DNA from 3 places in the Bacillus sp. ISL-75 genome. Region 1 is predicted to be linked to each of the others. Evidence: riboswitches for the same ligand, from Rfam matches in the RefSeq annotation. Region 1 holds a riboswitch; each other region holds the start of a gene.
The links. Region 1 has a riboswitch for cobalamin ahead of J7E63_RS12620 (ABC transporter substrate-binding protein). Riboswitches for the same ligand answer to the same signal wherever they lie in the genome.

Region 2: another riboswitch for cobalamin. It lies ahead of J7E63_RS15975 ((2Fe-2S) ferredoxin domain-containing protein); the one in region 1 lies ahead of J7E63_RS12620 (ABC transporter substrate-binding protein).
Region 3: another riboswitch for cobalamin. It lies ahead of J7E63_RS13880 (ribonucleoside-diphosphate reductase subunit alpha); the one in region 1 lies ahead of J7E63_RS12620 (ABC transporter substrate-binding protein).

The regions. Positions count from the first base shown of each region.
Region 1 covers NZ_JAGGQX010000027.1:49,226-54,310, forward strand. Annotated here, with positions in the region: gene J7E63_RS12610 (heme ABC transporter ATP-binding protein) at 1-1,097, opposite strand, end outside; gene J7E63_RS12615 (FecCD family ABC transporter permease) at 1,101-2,162, opposite strand; gene J7E63_RS12620 (ABC transporter substrate-binding protein) at 2,128-3,093, opposite strand; cobalamin riboswitch at 3,288-3,480, opposite strand; gene ribH (6,7-dimethyl-8-ribityllumazine synthase) at 3,540-4,010, opposite strand; partial or broken gene ribB (3,4-dihydroxy-2-butanone-4-phosphate synthase) at 4,036-4,659, opposite strand; gene ribE (riboflavin synthase) at 4,719-5,085, opposite strand, start outside.
Region 2 covers NZ_JAGGQX010000037.1:33,856-38,940, forward strand. Annotated here, with positions in the region: gene cobJ (precorrin-3B C(17)-methyltransferase) at 1-1,620, opposite strand, end outside; gene J7E63_RS15975 ((2Fe-2S) ferredoxin domain-containing protein) at 1,674-2,057, opposite strand; cobalamin riboswitch at 2,185-2,361, opposite strand; cobalamin riboswitch at 2,539-2,728, opposite strand; partial or broken gene J7E63_RS15980 (MATE family efflux transporter) at 2,925-4,226, opposite strand; gene nikE (nickel import ATP-binding protein NikE) at 4,321-5,085, opposite strand, start outside.
Region 3 covers NZ_JAGGQX010000030.1:32,496-37,580, reverse strand. Annotated here, with positions in the region: gene J7E63_RS13880 (ribonucleoside-diphosphate reductase subunit alpha) at 1-1,671, opposite strand, end outside; cobalamin riboswitch at 1,817-2,018, opposite strand; gene J7E63_RS13875 (bifunctional metallophosphatase/5'-nucleotidase) at 2,167-3,924, opposite strand; gene J7E63_RS13870 (VanW family protein) at 4,028-5,026, opposite strand.

The DNA.
Region 1 (5,085 bases):
ACAACTGCAAATATCGAGAAACTATTATGTTCAAACCGCTTGTATACTACATCTTCGAGGACAACTGCGGTCATCATGCCAACAGTTTCCGAGGGTTCAAACCCGTTTGATTTTAAAAATGAAGCCATTTCTGAGCGATGGTCACTACAGCTGTAACCCTTGTGAACATGACGGTTGACAAATGTTTGGTGCCAGCCTGTTCCCGAACCAATCACTCCAGATGACATCGTCCTTAATGGCAGGGGGGATGTTAACTCAATATATTCTTCTGAAATATGCAGCATCGACTCATCTAGTTCAAAATCGACAACTTCCTTATTCACTTTTGGCAGTAAAACCATTTGCGGTGCAGCTACTTTAGGATGGGGATGTTTTTGAATGTCTGTATGATACACATCCCTTATTCGTTCTTCCCGAAGCACCTCATTCGGAATATGATCGATATTAATTCTTCCATTTTCGAGAAGGAGCAATCGATCACAATAAAGCCCGGCAAGGTTTAAATCGTGAAAAATAGAGATGACTGTTAATCCATTTTCTGACGTCCATTGTTTTAAGAAATCTAATAATTCCTTTTGATACGACAAATCCAAATGGTTCGTGGGTTCATCTAACAAAAGTATTTCAGGCTCTTGGGCCAAAGCTTGGGCAAGAAATACTCTTTGTTTTTCACCGCCTGATAATTCTTGAATATTTTTATTTTGGAATCTGGAAACACCAATTTGCTTCATTACTCGCTGGACAACCTCTTCATCGGCTTTATTCCAGGTTTGAAATAACCCCTTTTGATGTGCATAACGGCCAAGCGAGACCGTTTCTTTTACTGTGTAAGAGAATGATTGTGATGAATGTTGTGAAAGAACGGCAAGCATTTGGGCCAGTTGTTTTGTTTTGTATTCCTGCAGCCGTTTCCGATTGATAAAAATCTCACCTTTTTGGATAGGCAAAATTCCACTAAGCATTTTCAAAAGGGTTGTCTTTCCACTTCCATTTGGCCCCAATATCCCAAATAATTCTCCCTTTTTCACATCAAAAGAAATGTCTTTCAGAACGGCTTCACCCGAGTATCCACCGGAAACCTGTTGAACACTAAGCATTCTCTAACCACTTCTTTCCATCCTTTTTCTTTGGAGCAGGATTATTGCAAATACAGGTGCACCAATTAAAGCAGTGATGACACCAATCGGTAATTCAGTAGGAGATATGATTGTCCTTGAAATTAAGTCAGCTAAGATTAAAAAACCGCTTCCTGTTATGATCGATAAAGGAAGGAGATGCCGATGATCGGGTCCCCATAATAATCTAGATAAATGAGGAATCACTAACCCGACAAAGCCAATGGTGCCTGACACCGCAACCGCCGCTCCTGTTAAGATGGAGCCAGCTGTTAAAATAATTAGCTTTCTTTTTTGAACATTGACTCCTAAATGCTGTGCCCGCTCTTCCCCAAACGACATGGCGTTTAGTTCCTTTGCATTAAAAATCAGCAGGCCTGAGCCAATGATAAAAAATGGCAAAATGATCTTTATGTACTCCCAGCCTCTCATCGATACACTTCCTAATAGCCAGCCAATAATTTGCCGGAGCTCATCCCCAGTCAGTGCAATCATCAGCGAAATAATTGCCCCTAAGAAGGAGCTAAAAATTATCCCTGTTAAAATAATCGTTTCCACTCTCATCGAGCGCTCTATTTTACTGGCGAAAGAAAGGACTAAAAAGATGGTTAAAAAGGAAAATAAAATACTTAGCAATGGTAATGTGAAGGAACCAATAAAAGGAATCGATAGATGGAAAAACAGTGTCAACACCGCTCCAACAGACGCCCCGGAGGATACACCTAGTGTATAAGGATCTGCTAACGGGTTTCTTAACAGTCCTTGAAAGGCTGCCCCTGCAATTGCAAGAGAAGCCCCGACAAGACCTGATAAAATCACTCTAGGTAAGCGAATGTTAAGGACAATACTTGAATACATAGGGTCAATTGTCTCCAATGAAATAACCCCAAAAACTTTCGCACTGATAATCTTAATAATTGTTAAGATTGGAACCGAAACTGTTCCAATTGAAATCCCTAATAAAAAAGCTAGAACAAGGAACATTCCAGCTATTATATAGGCTAAATACTTATTATTTAAAAATCTCAGGATAGACAGCCTTTGCAAGATCTTCTACTCCTTCAACGATCCGAGGGCCTGAGCGAGTCACGCGATCAGAATCCACATCGACTACATGCTTATTTTTTACAGCGTTGACCGTTTCCCAGCCCTTTCTGCTTAAAACTTGTTCTGCCGGATTTTTAACATAGTACCCGTATGTTGTGACGATAACATCAGGATTCCGTTTAATCATCGCTTCTTGATCAATTTTAATCCAGCCTTCTTGATCATTTGCAAGGTTTTCAGCATTAATCGAACTTAGCATTTGATCCATAAAGGTATTCTTTCCAGGTGTATAAATTTCTGGAGCCGGTGAAACCTCAACTAATACCTTTTTCTTTTCTTTTATTTCCCCAGCCTTTGCTTTAATTTCAGCCAATTTATCCTTCATCCCTGTAATCATTTCATCGGCTTTCGCTGTTTCACCGGTAGCTTTCCCAATCATATCAATGGAATCATAAACTTGGTCAAAATTTTGCGCATCATTAACAACCAAAACGGTAATTCCGGCATCTTTAAGCTGCTGAAGCCCTGCTTCAGAATTATGAGCAGACGATGCATGTGCTAGCACTAAATCTGGTTTTAAGGAAATGATTTTTTCTAAGTTTATTTCCTGTCCGCCGATTTTTTCTTTTTTCGTCGCGGCTTCCGGATAATTATCGAAATCAGACACGCCCACCACTTCTTTGTCAAGTCCTAATGCAAATGCAATTTCTGTATTACTTGGAATTAATGAAACGATCTTTTCAGGTTTCTTTTCGATAATAACTTTAGTTTTGGTAGCATCTGTAAGTGTAACTGGATAGGTTATTTCCGCTGTTTTCTTCTCAACGCTGGATTTATTCTCTTCCTTAACTTGGTCTTTCTTTTCAGCACAACCTGCTAAAACTCCTACTGTTAATAATACTACTAACAGCAATGAATACAATTTCTTCATTTTTCTCCCTACTTTCAGTGTAATAAATATTATGTAACAAAAAATAAATCTTCTTGTGCAAAAACAAAATGGCTTGGATAAAAACAAAAAACATCTCCACTAAGTAATGGAGATGTTGGTATGATTAGATTCAGGTTACTAGCAATAAGTAAAGGGAGTCTAGCCTTCAACACCGTCCCATCCTCGTAGGTTTATTGGCGCACAAGTATTAGGCAGGTTTCCTGGCTCATGATCATCGCTTCCTATGCCTTCCCATCGTAGTCGACAGTGGCACCATATAGGTTGCTCTCATTTACAGTGGCGGGACCGCGTTGGCTTATACCAAACTTCCCTTTTAAGCTGAAAATCTCTCGAAAAGATTTTAGCACCTAATTTTTAAAAATATTTTTTGTTAAATTCATTATAGAAAAGTTGACATGAATTGTACATGTTTTTTTGCTATAATTTTATAGTTCAATCGTTCTGCACAAATTGGCCATTTCAATTGCAGCCGAAGCGGCATCCCATCCCTTATTACCCGCCTTAGTCCCAGCACGCTCAATTGCCTGTTCAATAGAATCCGTGGTTAACACACCAAAAATAACCGGAATACCACTACTTAAATTAATTGCGGAAACCCCTTTTGCCACTTCATTACAAACAAAGTCAAAATGAGGAGTAGAGCCGCGAATGACTGTGCCAAGCGTGATAACTGCATCATATTTTTTACTATTAGCCATTTTTTGGGCGATTAATGAAATCTCAAATGCACCTGGTACCCAGGCAATATCTACGTCTGTCTCACTGACGCCATGTCTTTTAAGTGCATCCTGTGCACCGCCTAATAGTTTACTTGTAATGAATTCATTAAAACGTCCAACCACGATTCCAACTTTTAATCCTGAGCCAACTAAATTTCCTTCAAAAATATTACCCATGAGTATGCCTCCTAAATTTGTTTTAAACTTCCCGCTTAACTAAATTTTCCTTGTTGTTTCGGTATTCTACTAAATCTTTAATCGTTATCATTTTAATGTTTAGCTTATCAGCAATTTTGCGCAGCTGTGGGACACGTGCCATCGTGCCATCGTCATTCATGATTTCACAAATGACACCAGCAGGCTTGGCACCGCATAAAATTGCAAGGTCTACAGCTGCTTCTGTATGCCCTGTTCTGCTCAAGACTCCGCCTTTTTTAGCAATTAATGGAAACATATGCCCTGGTCTTAAAAAATCAGATGCTTTTGATTCCGGGTCAACCATACTCAACACCGTTGCTGAACGTTCAAATGCAGAAATGCCCGTGGTAGAAAATTTATGGTCAATGCTTACGGTAAAAGCTGTTCGATTTGGATCCGTGTTCTTGGAAACCATTGGATGTAAGTCGAGCTTTTGAGCTAATGCCTCGTCAATAGGAACACAGATTAGACCTCTTCCGTGAGTGGCCATAAGATTTATAACCTCAGGCGTTGCTTTTTCAGCAAGAGAAATAAAGTCCCCTTCATTTTCCCTGTTCTCATCATCGCAGGCAATAACAACCTTTCCTTCTTTTAAATCAGCAAGAGCTTCGTCAATCGTATTAAACACGCCACATCTCTCCTTTCAAAATTACATACCAATTAAAACTAGACTTTTCCAACCAAAATTTAATTAAAGCCATTGTCTGCTAAAAATTGTGCCGTTATCCCTGTCTTACGCTTTTGCGCTGTATCACTTGAAAGGTTATTGATAAAATGGCCAACGTATTTACCAATCATATCGCATTCTAGATTAACGATATCCCCTGACCCCTTTAGTCCCAAAATCGTTTCCGACAATGTATGGGGGATGATCGATAGTGTAAAACTATTTTCCGTTACCGCAAAAACAGTCAAACTTGTCCCATCTACCGTTATAGACCCTCTTAAGATTACATATTTTAATATATCCTGCTCTGCTTCAATCTCATAGTAGACGGCATTTTCGAAGGACTGTTTACTTTTAATTATGCCTGTTCCATCGATATGTCCTGAG
Region 2 (5,085 bases), on a different contig from region 1:
CCCGCAAACAGCCGCTTCGATTTTAAGGCTTGGTGTGATATCCTGGTACACAAAACCTTGAACCTCTTTGGCCCGTTTAAAAAATTTATAGAAACGTTCATTTGGATAGGCCTTTTGTTTGTACTCTTGAACAATCCCCTCTATGACCCCGACAATTTGGTCCGGTGCGATTCCTTCCGCTACAATTTGGCCGGGATGTGCCGATCTTCCGGCTACCTTTGCCCCTAGAAATAAATCAAACGCTCCTTTTCGGTAAACAATGCCAATATCCTCTTTTACAGCTCCGTAGCAGGCCATACCGCAGCCATTTACACCCAGTTTTAATTCCTTAGGAAGTTCCATTCCGCCAAGCTTTTCATGCAGTTCCTCTGCATATGGAATGGAATCCTTCTTTTCTCCGTCACAAAAATCACAGGCTTTTACGGTTAATACGTCGCCAACAGGAGCAATCAAAAAGTTGGCCGCCGTTAGTTTTTCAACAATCTCATCAGGCTTAGAGGTTAAAATTTGCAGCTTCATAAAATGGTCTTGTGTGTATTCCATGACACCTTCTTCTCCGACAATTTCGGAAAGAATGACCATCTGAGTCGCGGTAAATTTTTTATTGGCGACCCCAGGGCTGATCGCTACCTCAAAAATAGATTGAAAGTCTTGCTTCACCGTTAAACCTTGGGATAGGCCATAGTTCTCACCAAGGATCATTTGCAAAGCTTCCTCAGCCAGCTCTCTTGGCGACTCTTTCACTGAGGTTGGGGTGACTAGTTTCTTGTTCACCGATGTTACATCTTCCATTTGCTCCAGTGCCCATGGTTCGGCTTCCTTTTGCAAACGTTGATGCGGTTTCAACGGCTGTATTGCCTGATTTAATGTATACTTCCGCTGATAACCGCGCGGAGTGATGATCAAGCCGTCATAGAAAAATGTGGAAGAGTTGCCAATTAAAACGGTGGTTAACATGCCAATTTCATGTTCGAGCATCTCTTGTAAATTGGTTAAGACGATCTTTTGACTATCACGGTAAGCACTCTTTACCAATCCTACAGGAGTTTCTGGCGAGCGATATTTTAGTAGAATTTTTTGAGCTTCCATGATCTGCCGTGTTCTTCTCCCGCTTTTTGGATTATATAAGGCAATCACAAAATCAGCTTGAGCGGCCGCTTCGATTCGTTTCTCGATTATGCTCCAAGGTGTCAAATGGTCACTTAAGCTGATCGTACAGGCATCATGCATAACCGGCGCGCCTAATAAAGCAGCACAGGAGTTAATGGCAGAAATACCAGGGACCACCTCCACTTCTACCCCTGAGTCTTTTTTCCAGCCTTTTTCGATTAGCACTTCGTAAACCAGTCCTGCCATTCCATATACACCGGCATCACCGCTCGAAATGACGGCTACCGTGTTACCGAGTTCTGCCTGTTTCACTGCCTCCTGGGCCCGGCTCACTTCTTCTGTCATTCCTGTGCTGATGATTTGCTTTCCACCTATTAATCCCTTGATTAAATCAACGTAGGTTTTGTAGCCGATGATGATATCACTTTCTTGGATGGCTTCTTTTGCCCGTCCGGTGATATGTTTTTCATCACCAGGGCCAAAACCAATAACCAATAATTTGCCTTTCACACTATTACGCCACCTTCCAAAATTTCAAACTAGAATCCAGCTACTATCCGCTGTTAAATCTTTTCTTTAACCGCTTTTTGTACTCCTGCGATACATTCCGACCCTTCTGTCTGTATGAATCCTTCTTCGGAATATTGATAGATCGCATGCTCCTGAAGGCAATGACCTTCCGCCAGATGACGCCTTACAATCGTAGTTCCCACTTCTGACGTCACGTTTTTATACCAGGTCCCATCTGGATAAACAATAGCAACGGGAGCGTCCTTACATCTCCCATTGCATCTCGTTCTTGTTGTATGTACGAGTGAATCTAAGTTTAAATTGGTGATTTCATTCCGAATCGCTTGTGTCGCTTCCTCCCCACCCTTTCTCATACAGCTGCTGCCGTTGCAAATGAAAACATGGTGTTTCGTCCCTTGTAAATTCCAAGTAGTCATGTCACACTCTCCTTTTCGTTTTTTACGTAAAAAAAGCACCCCTATGGACATAGGGGTGCAGAATATATACACACAAAAAAATAGCGATGTATGTTCAGCACTTCTACCTATGTTCCCGTAGGTTGATGGAAGTTATTAGGTAAAGGCAGGTCTCCTGACTTAGGTTCATCATTCATTGCGTCTTCCCGAATTCCTTCAGTGACATCTGCAATGAACTCCCCATACAGTGGCGGGTACCGTGACGGATTTAAACCGTACTTCCCTATTAAGCACATATTCGTGCACCTATCCTAATCTATTCAATTGTTAAAAAGGCTTGTTCCTTCTAAAGCTAAACTATGCGAATTAAAAATGATTTAGAATCATCCAAACGAAAAAATCCGTTCAACATTAGTTGAACGGATAAAACGTCAGAACAAAGAAAGTTAATAAATAATCCTTTTTGTCCAAACGTTCCATCTTCTCAACCCCCGAAGAAATCGAAACATTAAAAGTTAAGACAGGTCTCCTGACTTGTGTTTCTTCCTACTTTAGACCCTTCCCGAATCGTCAATAAAATAAACGCTCCGGTGGTTTGTCTATTTCGTCCACACTTACAGTTGCGGGGACAGTTCTGGCCTTTCACCAGATTCCCTATTAAGCCCTAAGGCATCTTAACTAATTGTTAACAAATTCATATGTAATTTTAAGAGATATTAATTATACTAGTCTAACAAATAGAATATTTCAAGTGCTTTTTTAATTGGTGTTAGAATTGATCCTTCCTCTATAGATATTTCATTTGTATGCCTAGCTATTTTTTATTCCTCCTTGTTACATGACAAATGATTCATTTTAGAAGTAGCTGTAATTTTTAGATTCCTTTGTTTATAATAATAATCTTTTATTTAATCTAGGAGTATACATGACCAAGAATCCAGAACGCCCAAAAGTGTATAGAATGAAAGCCAGCCATAGGCCATGATTATGCCAGATAGGTGTTGCCGTAAATTGTATAAGGATATATAAGATCATTGCGTAAATCATAGAGTTTCGAACAGGAGCAATTTCAGTTGCACCTGTGAAGACACCATAAATGACAAGGCCAAAACACGCGGCAAAGGGGTAAAGGATAAGCCATGTTCCATATGTAGTTGAAAGTTCGATTACACTTGGTAGATTGGTAAAAAGCCCAATAATTTTTTCTTGAAATAATCCATATATACAAGCTATCACAAAAGCCGTAATCACCGACCATTGCTTTGATAAACTAAGTGTTTTTTTATATAAATCCTTGTCGTTTGCTCCTACCGCTTTGCCGACGAGAATACTCGTGGCATTGGCAAACCCCTCAAAGAAATAAGCCATAATGTAATGAATTTGAAATAGAACCGCATTGGCCGCTAAAAAGTTTGTACCAAACGAAGCACCTTTTGCTGTAAACATATTAAAAACGACTAATAAACAAATCGTTCGAATAAACAAATCCTTATTCACGTTAAACATCTTTTTCATAGACTGTGTATCTATAAGTTCTTGAACGGATGGTAACCTCCATTCAAACGGTGCTGCCTTCATCACAATGAACAGCCCTACTATAAAGGCTGTCACTTCAGCAATCAAAGCGGCAGCAGCAACCCCTTTTACAGCAAAAGAAAAGACATGGACAAAAAGAATGGCCAAGATCATATTCAAAACATTCATTAAAACTTGTAGTATTAAAGATTCTTTAATCTTAGCCATCCCCATTAGCCAGCCAAGGATAACATAGTTCAGCAATGTAAAGGGTGCTCCCCAAATTCTAATTCGAAAATATTCAGCTGCAAACTGACTGACATCAGAATCATTTGAAAACAATATCAAAGCAACATATTCAATCGGCCATTGCAAGAGAATAAAACACATCCCAACCACAACAGCTAATAAAAATGGACGCGATAAAGCAAGTATTCCTTAGGCTTGATCGCTTGCCCCATTCGCTTGTGCGGCAAAAGCAGATGTACTAACCCGTAAAAAACCGAAAACCCAATACAAGGTATTAAAAATAAGAGTCCCGACTGCAACTCCTCCAATATATGCCGCATCAGGAAGCTGTCCCACAACGGCTGTGTCTACAGCACCTAATAAGGGCGTTGTCATGGTCGAGATTGTTAGGGGAATCGCCAAAGTGAGGTACGCACGATGATTCATTAGGAATTTCCTCCTTCTATCCATTCAAATAAGACAATAGCCCCGATTATGCAAATGAAATCGAGGCATTCGAAAAGTGTTTATAATGTTTAAATTAAACAGGTCTAACCGAACGAAAACGTGGGTGCTCGGCCAGCATTGAATCTCTCATCTCATTTACTACCGGATGTTCAGAAGTAAAAAACTGTTTTTTTGCATCGTAAAGCTCGACCAATGTTCCTTTTTCTAGTACACCTAATCTATCACTAATCGTATAAGCAGCTTTAATATCATGCGTAATAAAGAGATATGATAACCCGAAGTCTGCTTTTAACTCCTTGAGTAATTCTAAAATAAGGGTTTGATTCACCATATCTAGACTACTGACGGATTCGTCTAAGACAATCAGCTTTGGCTTGAGTGAGATGGCTCTTGCAATATTGATTCTTTGCAATTGGCCACCGCTAAATTGATTAGGGTATTTTTTTAAGTCCGCATCACTTAGACCTACCCTTTCTAATAATTCAATAACGGTTCGGTTTTGCTCAGCCACTGTTAGCTTTTCATAGTTTTCTAGCGGCTCTGCAATAATTCGTTCGGCCGTCATTCGAGGGTTAACCGATGAGTATGAGTCCTGAAATACAGCTTGAAGATCACGACGAATTTTTTGACGAGTATGCTTATCTGCGGTATATATATCATGCCCTTGAAACAGAACCTGTCCACATTGCGGCCGTTCCAGACCAAGAATCACTCTTCCTAAGGTACTTTTACCAGCTCCGCTCGTACCAAGCAAACCTAAACAGGTCCCTTCCTCAATAGAGAGAGAAATGTCGGAAAGTGTTTTTTTAGAGCGATCTTTCCAGTTGAAAAACGTTGG
Region 3 (5,085 bases), on a different contig from region 1:
TTCCCAGTAAATCCCTTTAAGAGCTAGTAGGTGGTGCCATCCAAATGTACCAAGACCCACGGCTCTGTACTTTTTATTTGTAAGTTGAGCCTGTCCAACAGAGATTGTATTTAAATCAATCACGTTATCGAGCATTCGTACTTGGATCCTAATTAAACGCTCTAAAACATCTGCAGGGACTGCTTTTGCCAGATTAATAGACGATAAATTACAAACAACGAAATCACCAGGCTTCCGAATTATCACGATATTGCCCTCTTCATTCTGGTATTCGTTTACTATGGTCGTTGCGGACATATTTTGAGCAATTTCTGTACATAAATTACTGCAGTAAATAGAAGTTCGGCCCGTACCCAATACATGCTTATTCGGATTTTGCCTGTTTACTTCATCACGATAGAACATGTATGGTGTTCCTGTTTCTAATTGAGCAACCATGATTCGTGTCATAATATCCATGGCACGGTAGGTTTTACGAGGAAGAAGCGGGTTACCTGCGGCCTCTTCATATTTCTCTGTAAAGAATTTAACATCCGTTTCATCATAAAAATCCTCAAGTCCTAGCAGGTTCCCTTTTTCATCCTTCCAGCCCATAAATTGTTTTACTTGATGGGGACAAAATGTATGCCACTGCCCAATACTTCTTCCATCCTCATCTTTCTCTTCTAATTTTTGCATAAACAGGTCTGGTATGGTGACACCCGTGAAAATGTCATGGGCCTTACGGCGTTCATCCCCATTATTGGTTTTTAAATCGAGAAAACCGTTCATGATATCTTTATGAAACAAATCTAGGTAAACCGCAATGGCACCTTGACGTTGACCTAACTGATCAACACTGACAGCTGTATTATTTAACAATTTAATCCATGGTACAATTCCGGAAGAGTTTCCTTTGAATTTCTTTATATCGGAACCAAGGGCACGAACTTTACCATAATAAATCCCTATACCTCCGCCATCCTTGCTTAGCCGAGCAATATCCCAATTATTTAAATAGATGCTATCAAGGGAATCATCTACTGTATCAATAAAGCAGGAGGAAAGCTGCCCAAAGCTTTTGCCTGCATTCGCTAAAGTGGGGGTAGCAACCGTCATATATAAATTACTAAGTGCCCAATACGCTTCCTTTACAAGTTGTAAGCGGATGGACTCCTTTTCATCCTTCATAATCGTCATGGCAATAATCATGAACCGCTCCTGCGGGAGTTCATATACATTTCTATTATGATCTTGAGCCAGATAGCGATCCGCTAGTAAAAATAACCCTATGTAATTAAATAATAAATCTTTATCTGGATTTATCTCTTTTGCTAGTTGCTCGATTTCATCTTTGCTATATAAGCTAAGTAAATTATGAGAATATATCCCGGTATCAGTCAATTCTTTTATTAACCTATAAAAATCTCCATATTTTAAAGAACGATTATAGCCTCGATTTTTTGCTGACTTTCTATATAATTCATTCAGATATAAACGGGCAGCGATAAATGTCCAATTTGGTTGGTCTATTGCAATTTGATTCACAGCATATAATAAAGCTTGGTGATTAGCTTCCCCCTCTGTTTCATCCAGTTTACTAATTTGCTCTTTAAGCTCCGTAGTATCTATCTGATATTTTTCTGAAACTTGATTAATAGATTCTAATACGTAATTAAATTCTGTTTGAATCTCCTTAGTTATCAATACATTTCCCCCTATAATAAAAAAATCCGCTCAACGGTAATTGAGCGGATGAAACGATACACTACAAAAGGAATAAAAAAATCCAATGCCTCCTGTCGCCACCGTTCATCTTCTCAATCCCCGAAGAAGTTGAAACATCTTAAGAAAGACAGGTCTCCTGACTCATGCTTCTTCCTACTTTGAACCCTTCCCATATAAGTACCTAATAGATTAGACATTTCTTATACAGTGGTTTGCTCATTTCGTCAGCATTTACAGTTGCGGGGGCAGTTCTGGATTTACACCAGATTCCCTATTAAGCCACAATGGCATCGTCTCTTAAGGCTAACACAATATATAGTTTGATTATTATTTATTGAAACAATATATAGTGAATCAATTAATTTAAATAATAGTATAGTCACCAAAATAATTCAAGTCTATTATTAAATAAAAATGAAACCTATCTGGCCTGAACCTTTTTTTAAAACACCAAGGATGTCACTGAACCTTTTGTATTCTATTTTGAATGCCATAAGTGAACGGTTTTGGCTGGGCTTTACTGAAGTTAACTAATGCATCAAGGTCAACGGGACCGACTTCTTTGTTTTCAGCTTGGATAAATACAGTAAATCCATCTCCGCCTCCAGAAAGAAAAATATTCGCTGTCACAGAATAGGATTTATTAGGATCCATTTCCGTGCCATCTGGAAGCTTGATGCTCACTACCCTTTGCCCTTCTGGTTTATTTGGATCCCAAGTATAGCTTAAGCCAGAAATCTGCAACATGTTCGTTTTTGTTGCCCCCCACTGCTGGTTGAGCAATTCTCGGATCTGCTGTCCCGTCATCGACATTTTGACAAGGTCATTATTAAAGGGCTGTACCGTGTATATTTCTCCCCAGGAGATGTCGCCAGGATCAATATCAGCTCGAATGCCGCCAGGATTCATAAAGGCTAATTCGGTATTCAACGCTTTCCTTTGTGCATCCGCAATGAAATCGCCAAGTACTGACTCGCCATTTTCATTATGCTTGGCCGTCAGACTTTCAGATGAAGAGCCAACAACTTGATTAACTATCGGTTTTATTTTTGCTTCATAGCCTTCTATCATTTTCTTTATTTCGGGATCGGGCTCGATTCCTTCTTGAAAGGTAGTTACAATCTCAGCTCTTTTTGAGACAATATCCTTTGTTTTAGGATCTATCTCAATATCAACATCAGAGAAAGCAGTTCCATAGGAATAGGATTGAACAACTAGTTTATTGTCAATCGTTGCGTTCATATAGGCATGATTATGGCCTCCGAAGATGATATCCACTTCATCGTCGACCCGGTTTGCGATATCGACAAGCTGCCCTGCTGGATTTTCTCCGTTTGGACCTGAAGTGCCTGGGTTATGGGCTAAAACGACAATCGATTTTACTCCTTGTTTTTTCAATTCCGCTACATTCTGATTAATTGCTTCTACTTCATCCGTGAATTTTAATCCTGCCACACCGCTAGGGACAACAAGCGTTGGAGTCTCAGTAGTTACCACACCGATAAAACCAATGGGTATCCCATTTACTTTGATCACTTGATAAGGAGGCAGAATCGTTTTTCCTGTTTTCTCATTGACCACATTGGCAACAATCCATGGGAAGTTTGAACCTGCAAAATTGCCTGTTTTCGGATGTGTTCCCCCTTTTATGAGGCGCATCAGTTCCGTTAAGCCTTCATCAAATTCATGATTACCAACAGTACCGATGTCAAAACCCAGCTTGTTCAAGATCTCGATTGTTGGTTCATCCTGTAAAAGGGCCGAAATTGGAGGGCTGGCCCCAACCATGTCTCCATCTTCAACCAATAGCGTATTTTTATTTTCTGCTTCACGCTTTTTTAAATAGGCTGCTAAATAATCGACCCGACCGGCCGGTTTCCCGTTTACTTTCCGAGTCACATTTAATTGGCCATGCAAGTCATTAATCCCTAATAGTTGGACCTGAATGAAACGATTATTTGCGGCCGGTGGCTTTCCCTTTTTGGGATTGACCGTTTCTGGACGGTTGGATTTATGTCCATGATATTCTTCAGATAACCCTTGATCCTTTCCTATAGTTGGTTTCTGTCTGCTAACCTCTACAACTTGAGGCTTAGTAACAGTTTGAAATTGATTATCCATATCCCTTAGGGCACGAGCTGAAGCACTTTGATTTCCCGTTATCGCCACAAGTGCTAGGATCGATAAGGAAAGAAACGTTTTTTGAAACAATTTCATACTATTCCTCCTACAATTTTCTAAAAGAACCAAAGGTATTTTTCTCCTTGCAGGTTAGGAATATGCAGAAAAGGCACCAAAGAAGTTTGGTGCCTGACACTCATTATTGTTTGACTATCAGACTTTGGTAGGTTGAGGATGTCCTTACTTCTATGGTTAAGGTTCCCTTTTTATAGATGGATTTAATGATAAATGGGGCCCCGGTGGTATTCTGAAATTGAAAATCCGGTCCACCATAAGATACGGTTGCATCTCTGCCAGCAGGTACATACCCAACCGACAAGGAATGGTGATGTTTTTCAATATAACTAACACCTACCTGGTCCACTGCATTGAATAGGGTTGATGACGTCTGGCAAATTCCTCCGCCGATACCGTCGACTAATTGCTTATTTACAATTTCCTTCGCCTTTTGATATCCGTGGGCGGCATCACTTGGACCTACAGTAGTATTAAATGAGAAAATATCTCCCGCTCCGACAATGATATTATTAATGGCCTGTGCCGACAGCTGAATATTCTTTGATCGGCCTACAACTCCGCTATTAAATCTGGTTGTAAAGCTAGCCACGACAACTTCCCCTAACTGGTCAACATCCTCAGGTTTATAACCGCTCTCGGTCACATATAAAGGTAGTTCAATATCTCCACCCGTTGCCGATGCTGTTATGACCTTTTCAACTAACTCTGATTCCTCTAAGATAATTCTTGGTTTGCCTTTAATGATTTGACCATTGGAGCCAATCTTATCAAGAACCATTCGTTGGTCATATCCTTTGGTACTTTCCGTCCCTCTTGCTAAATCCTTTGCCCATTTTTCAAGTTCCTTTTTATAGGTTTCATTATCGGTTCCAAAACCCATTTCCACCGGTAAAAAGGTTTCCAAAATAGCATTTGTATTCGGATCAATGACATTTACCGTAATTGGTTTTGGTTTTTCTTCTTTCTGTGGTTCTGGTGGTGTTTTATTGGGCTTTTGTTGTCCTTGTTCAGATACTTTTTCTTCAACTTTCTTTACTGTTTTCGTTTTTTCTGTACATCCGGCAATAATTATTAAGCTACAGATTAATAAAATTGATACTAGCCACGAGCTCTTTGTCATTTCCCCTACCTCTTATCCTTTATTTTCATGCAGTAAATGCTGACCTCCAACGAAGTCCA